Regions from separate parts of the Bacillus sp. T3 genome, predicted to be linked through region 1. Evidence: a T-box and tRNA genes for the amino acid it is inferred to sense, from the RefSeq annotation. Region 1 holds a T-box; the other holds one or more tRNA genes.
What was found. The T-box of region 1 lies ahead of RGF10_RS06980 (glycine--tRNA ligase). A T-box ahead of a tRNA ligase gene usually reads a tRNA of that ligase, here a tRNA-Gly.

Region 1 (3,422 bases):
GAAATTTCAGGGGGTCAAAACACCGATTTTTCTTGTCATTAACAAAATCGATTTAATCCATCCTGACAAGCTTTTAGAAGTGATCCAATCGTACAATGAAAAGTTTCAATTTGCTGAAATCATTCCAATTTCTGCATTAGCTGGAAACAATATTGAACGAGTTCTAGAACAAATTAAACGCTATGTACCAGAAGGACCTCAATATTATCCGGCCGATCAGGTTACCGATCACCCAGAACGATTTATTATTACGGAATTAATTAGGGAAAAAGCATTGCATTTAACACATGAGGAAGTTCCTCATTCACTGGCGGTCGTAATGGAAAAACTTGATCGTCCAGAAAACAAAGATCTCATCCATGTGATGGCAACGATTATTGTTGAGCGTGATTCCCAAAAAGGAATTATTATTGGAAAACAAGGGAAAATGCTGAAGGAAATTGGTAAGCGTGCTCGTCGTGATATCGAAAATCTTTTAGGATCAAAGGTATACCTTGAACTTTGGGTTAAAGTCCAAAAGGATTGGCGTAACAAACTAGGACAGCTTCGCGACTATGGTTTCCGCGATGATGAATATTAACCAATGTCTAGCTCCAGCGGCTAGGGGCTCTCAGCTCTAAGTCAATCCCTTCCGGAAATCAGGATTTCCTGCAGGTCTCGCCTAGCCTTGCGCCCCTGAGCAAGCCGCTTCCGCTTTTCGCTCTAATTAAATTATTAGCAACGAACAAAATTTATGCATTGTACCGATTTACAATTTTTTCGTATCATGATTTTCAGATGACAGGCTATGATAATTGTAAAGGAACTGGGAGTAAGGAGTGCTAGTTTAAAATTTGAAAGGTGGGGTTTTCGATGTTGGATTTTACCTGGAAATTATTTTCGAGCACAGGTAATATTGACACATATCTTCTTTTCAAGGAACTTGAGAAGGAAAACCAAGAAATACCTGGAGATCAGGATGACGAGCTAGCAGAATTTGATTTTCCCATTTCATAGGTTTATGTCGTTGCAATGGATGGTGACCATACATGCTTCAAAAATGTGAAGGCATCGTCATTAGAACAACGGATTATGGTGAAACCAATAAAGTTGTTACTCTATATACTCGTGAATGGGGAAAAGTCGGCGTGATGGCAAGAGGGGCAAAAAAACCAAATAGCAGACTTTCTGCTATCACCCAGCTTTTTACATATGGATACTTCTTAATCCAAAGAGGAAGTGGATTAGGAAGTCTCCAGCAAGGTGAAATGATTTCTTCTTTACGCTCCATTCGCGAAGATATTTTTTTAACTGCCTATGCAAGCTATATTGTTGATTTAACTGACAAAGCAACGGCCGATGAAAATAAACCTAATCCTTTTCTATTTGAATTGCTAAATCAAACTTTAACTTTAATCAATGAAGGTTATGACTTAGAGGTGCTAACTAACATCTATGAAATGAAAATGTTAGATCTTTTCGGTTTACATCCTTGTTTAAATCAGTGCGCAGTTTGTGGAAACACAAATGGTCAATTTTCTTTTTCCGTCAGAGAGGGAGGGTTTATTTGCCATCAATGCGTCGTCCAGGATCCTTATGCGATTAAAATTTCTCCATCGACTGTAAAGCTGCTGAGGATTTTTTATTACTTTGATTTAGCAAGGCTAGGAAATATTGATGTAAAGCCGGAAACAAAAGCGCAGCTAAAGAAAGTTATTTCCGCATATTATGATGAATATTCAGGTTTACATCTAAAAACAAAAAAATTCCTAAATCAAATGGATAAAATGAGAGATATGTTAACTTGACTTGTGCTTTTCGGGCTTGTAAGAGTCGCGTTTGCATTTGTTGCTTGACAATACATATTCTTTCGATTAACATCTAAATTAAATTTAATAGTTGCCGTGAAGGAGAGTAGTACTTAATTTCCTTTAATAAAAGCGAGTCTAGGGTGGTGGGAGCTAGATATTAAGCGTTAAGGAAGGCGTTCTGGAGCAACATTTTTATTGAGTAGGCTGCCATTGCAGCAATTAGGGTGGAACCGCGGGTAACTCTCGTCCCTATGCCAATCGTGCATAGAGACGGGAGTTTTTTATTTGCCAAAATATTGAGATTTAGAAAGGAAGTATGAATGATGAGCGTTAGTATGGAACAAGTTGTTTCTCATGCAAAACACAGAGGTTTTATCTTTCCAGGATCAGAAATTTATGGAGGCTTAGCAAACACTTGGGACTACGGCCCACTTGGAGTAGAGCTAAAGAATAATATTAAACAAGCATGGTGGAAGAAATTTGTTCATCAATCAAGCTACAATGTTGGTCTTGATGCAGCCATCTTAATGAATCCAAGAACTTGGGAAGCATCTGGTCACATTGGAAACTTCAATGACCCGATGATAGACTGTAAAAAGTGTAAAGCAAGACATCGTGCTGATAAATTAATTGAAAATGCATTAGACGAAAAAGGTATTGAATTGATTGTTGATGGCCTCCCGTTTGAAAAAATGGAAGAACTTATAGCTGAACACAATATTGCTTGTCCTGATTGCGGTAGCAAAGAGTTTACTGGTATCCGTCAATTTAATCTTATGTTTAAGACTTTCCAAGGTGTAACTGAATCTAGTGCGAATGAGATTTTCCTACGTCCTGAAACAGCGCAAGGGATTTTTGTGAACTTTAAAAACGTTCAACGGACGATGCGTAAGAAATTACCGTTTGGGATCGCACAAATTGGTAAAAGCTTCCGAAATGAAATTACTCCAGGTAATTTCACCTTCAGAACAAGAGAATTTGAACAAATGGAATTAGAATTTTTCTGTAAGCCTGGTGAAGAGCTTAAGTGGTTCGATTATTGGAAGCAGTATGCTGAACAATGGTTGCTCACTTTAGGAATTAACCCAGAAAAGCTTCGTCTACGTGACCATAATGAAGATGAACTGTCACACTATAGTAATGCTACAACGGATTTTGAGTATAAATTTCCGTTTGGCTGGGGTGAACTTTGGGGTGTAGCTTCAAGAACGGATTATGATTTAAAACAGCATATGGACTTTTCAGGTGAAGATTTCCATTATCTTGATCAAGATACAAATGAAAAGTTTATCCCATATTGTATCGAACCATCATTAGGTGCTGATCGTGTGACACTTGCCTTCTTAATTGATGCTTATGATGAGGAGCAATTAGAGGATGGAACGTCGAGAACAGTTATGCATCTACATCCTGCGCTGGCACCATTTAAAGCGGCGATATTGCCGTTGTCAAAGAAATTATCAGATGATGCAAGAGTTGTATATGACCAATTAGCTCAGCACTTCTTAGTGGATTATGATGAGTCTGGTTCAATCGGAAAACGTTATCGTCGTCACGATGAAATTGGTACTCCTTTCTGTATCACATACGATTTTGACTCGAAGGAAGATAATATGGTAACCGTCCGTGATC
Region 2 (3,422 bases), 1.9 Mb from region 1:
TCCAAACCTTTCTTTAAATTCACGATTACTTATCGTCAGGATAGGCTTTAATAATGGTTTAACCTGCTCAGGGTCAGCCTCCATATCCTCATGGAAGTGATAATCTCTGCCTTTATTTTCTGGGCAAGCCGTTTGGCAGGAGTCACAGCCGTATATGCGGTTTCCGATTTTATCACGATACTCCTCCGGAATAAAATCCTTTGTTTGCGTTAAAAAAGCTATGCATCGGTTGGCATTAATTTGCCCACCTTGAACAAGTGCTCCTGTCGGACAGGCATCAATGCACATAGTACACTCACCACATCGGTCTTCAATCGGCTTATCCGGCTCAAACGGGATACTTGTTATCATCTCACCGAGATATACGTATGAACCAAATTCAGGTGTGATAATCGAGCAGTTTTTCCCACTCCAGCCTATACCAGCACGCTCTGCAACAGCTCGATCCACCAATTCTCCTGTATCGACCATCGATTTACAGCGGGCCTCAGGATAGTGCTCAAGGATAAATGTCTCTAATTGCTTTAAACGTTTGCGTAATATGATATGGTAATCCTCGCCCCATGAGGCGCGGCAAAAGATCCCTCGTCGTTCTCCCTGCTTACTCTGAACACGCTCTTTCATTTTAGTAGGATAAGCAAGCGCTATTGAAATAATTGACCGCGATTCATCCATCAGAAGGGCAGGGGTGGTCCGTTTATCTACATCAGGCTCTTCAAATCCAGATTGAAAACCTAACTCTCTTTGTCTAAGTAAACGACTTTTCAATTCGCTAAATGGTGAGGCTGATGTAAAACCGATTTTATCAATTCCAATTGATTGGCTGTAGCGAATTAATTCCAATTTGAATTTTTGGACATCCATCCTAACTCCTCCTTTCGTGAAAGGTTTAATCAAAGTAGTTAAGGCTATAATCTTAATTATGATAAACTATTTCTATCCTGTTTTGGAGGTGAAATCGTTGGAAATTCTATTGTCACCCAATCTTTGCTCTATTGTTCCTCAATTAAAAGTAGGCATTATTCATTATGATCAAATAGCGGTTGGTGATTCACCACAAATGGTTAAAGGCAGACTCCAACTCTTCCAAGAATCAATCTATTTTGATTTAGCTGATGGTAAAAGCGTAACAGACCTTCCCGGAATCAAGGAATGGCGCGAAATTTTCAAGAATACCGGTAAGGATCCTAATCGCTACCGTCACGCAGCTGAAGCACTTTATCGACGGGTGCACAAGCAAAACTATCTTCAACCCGTACATAGTGCGATTGATATTAACAACTTCTTTTCGCTTCAATATCAGGTTCCAATCGGGATTTATGATACTAAAAAAATATCAGGTAATGTGGAGTTACGAATTGGTAGTGAAAACGAAAGCTACCTGGGCTTAAATGGCCGCGAAAACTCTGCCCACAACCTTATCATTTCAGCAGATGCTTCGGGTCCGTTCGGAAGTCCGTTTGTAGATTCTGCGCGAACTTCGGTAACATTGGCTACCACGAAAGCTCTGCAAATTGTTTACTTAGGACATTCTCTTGATATGGAAAAGTGCGCAAGTCTCATGGAATCCTTGATGAACATGTTCGTTCAAATCCATGGCGGTGAAGCCTATTATGAAATAAAAGGATGCTAATCATTGGCATCCTTCTTTTTTATCGTTAAAAATTAAAAAACGCAATGCTTCGTTCTTTCTGAAACGAAACACTGCGTTGTAACCAATATGTAATGGAGCGGGTGATGGGAATCGAACCCACAACAACAGCTTGGAAGGCTGTGGTTTTACCACTAAACTACACCCGCATATTTTGTCGGTATTTGTCGAGTAAAAACCTTTGCAATGTTGCAAAATGTCGTATCAAAGAACCAACTTCTATATAATACAAAGTTTTTGCTCTATCGTCAAGAGGTTTTCTAACTTTTTTGTCGAAAATGTGGCGAATCCTCCCTTCTACCTAGTTTGGCGGTTAAGAACCCAGCAAAATGAACAATAACCAGTAAAATTACGTTTAGCGAAAATGTTTCTCAACATATTCTTGTTCTTCTACTGGAGTTAGCAATCGTTTAGCCTCTCCGATATTTCCATCTTTATAATTCCAAATTAGATTATGCTCCTCTACTGCATCACTAAAATCTCCCTTAGTCCAAGTTTCAAGAATGCTGAGTAGGATCGATTTTAGTTCTCCATCTTTAAAGCTTTTTTCTGACACGATAGTAAACATGGTTTCAATCTTATCTCGAGTGATTTCAGATGAGCCCCATTTTTGATCCGCTTCTACCTTCTGATGAGTCATTCCATGAACCTCATTCAATAACTCTTTCTCAGACATTGATTCATATTTAGGCATATCCTCCTTTGGAGTAATTGCTTCAAAGCTTTGCTCCAATTCCAGCTTTGCCTCTTCTTGCTCTGCATGAGTGGCATCTGCTCCGGCCTTTGAATCAGAGCCCCACTTATCTAGATATATATATGTTCCAACATAAGTAAAAAATAAGATTCCAATCCCAATAAAAAGCATCCTTTTCAACATCTGTTCCTCCCACAAATAGCTATTTATATCCTCTTCTAAGCAAGAAATGATATTCACCAACTGAACTGACAATTATTTCATGAAAACAACTCAAAAATTATTATCATAATTTTTACCTTAATAATGTAAATTATAACAAAATTCAGAAAATAGTTTCAACCAAACAAGTAAGGGATCAAACCCTATCCCATTTAATAAATTATTTTCTTATAATTATCAATTTTCCATTTTTGTTAATTTACACAAAATAAATATACCCTAAAGAGAAATTTTTTTAGTGTTAACTCAATTGGGTACATTTATTTTATTGGTATTTTCTTACTATTTTCTGGCTAGAACCTAACTAATGTAGATTTATATTTTAAACCTTCCTATTAGCATTTTTAATTCTTGTGCCATTTTGGTTAAATATCCTGAGGCAGTTGTAATTTCTTGCATAGCAATCAATTGTTCTTTTGACGAGTATGCTACATTTTTGGAAGTTTCCGCCGAATTCCTGGCTATTGATGCAACTTCTTCCACCGAAGAAGAAACTTTATCTGTACTTTCAGTCATTTGAACTGTTACAGTTGATAGCTCATGTGTTTGAGATGCAACATCTTGAGTAGCTATTAGAATCTTCTTAAATACCTCTTCAACATTTTTAATTTGTTTGATTCCTTCGTTCATTTCATCTGTTACTTTATCTATGGATCGAATTGTATTAGCAGAGTCTTTTTTCATAATTTCAATTAATTGCGAAACTTGCTTTGCCGAATTGGAAGTTTTATCAGCTAATTTACGTACCTCGTCGGCTACTACAGCGAACCCTCTACCTTGGTCCCCAGCCCTCGCAGCTTCAATTGCGGCATTTAATGATAGTAAATTTGTTTGGTCCGCTATATCGGATATTAA

Region 2: it encodes a tRNA-Gly, which carries the amino acid that the T-box ahead of RGF10_RS06980 (glycine--tRNA ligase) is inferred to sense. The anticodon was not compared.

Annotation. Positions count from the first base shown of each region.
Region 1 is NZ_CP137761.1:1,362,321-1,365,742, forward strand. Features, by position in the region: gene era (GTPase Era) at 1-580, shown strand, start outside; gene RGF10_RS06970 (YqzL family protein) at 853-996, shown strand; gene recO (DNA repair protein RecO) at 1,029-1,787, shown strand; T-box leader at 1,875-2,044, shown strand; gene RGF10_RS06980 (glycine--tRNA ligase) at 2,114-3,422, shown strand, end outside.
Region 2 is NZ_CP137761.1:4,092,545-4,095,966, forward strand. Features, by position in the region: gene queG (tRNA epoxyqueuosine(34) reductase QueG) at 1-864, opposite strand, end outside; gene RGF10_RS20900 (B3/B4 domain-containing protein) at 962-1,633, shown strand; tRNA gene RGF10_RS20905 (tRNA-Gly) at 1,727-1,800, opposite strand; gene RGF10_RS20910 (DUF6241 domain-containing protein) at 2,007-2,528, opposite strand; gene RGF10_RS23985 (methyl-accepting chemotaxis protein) at 2,883-3,422, opposite strand, start outside.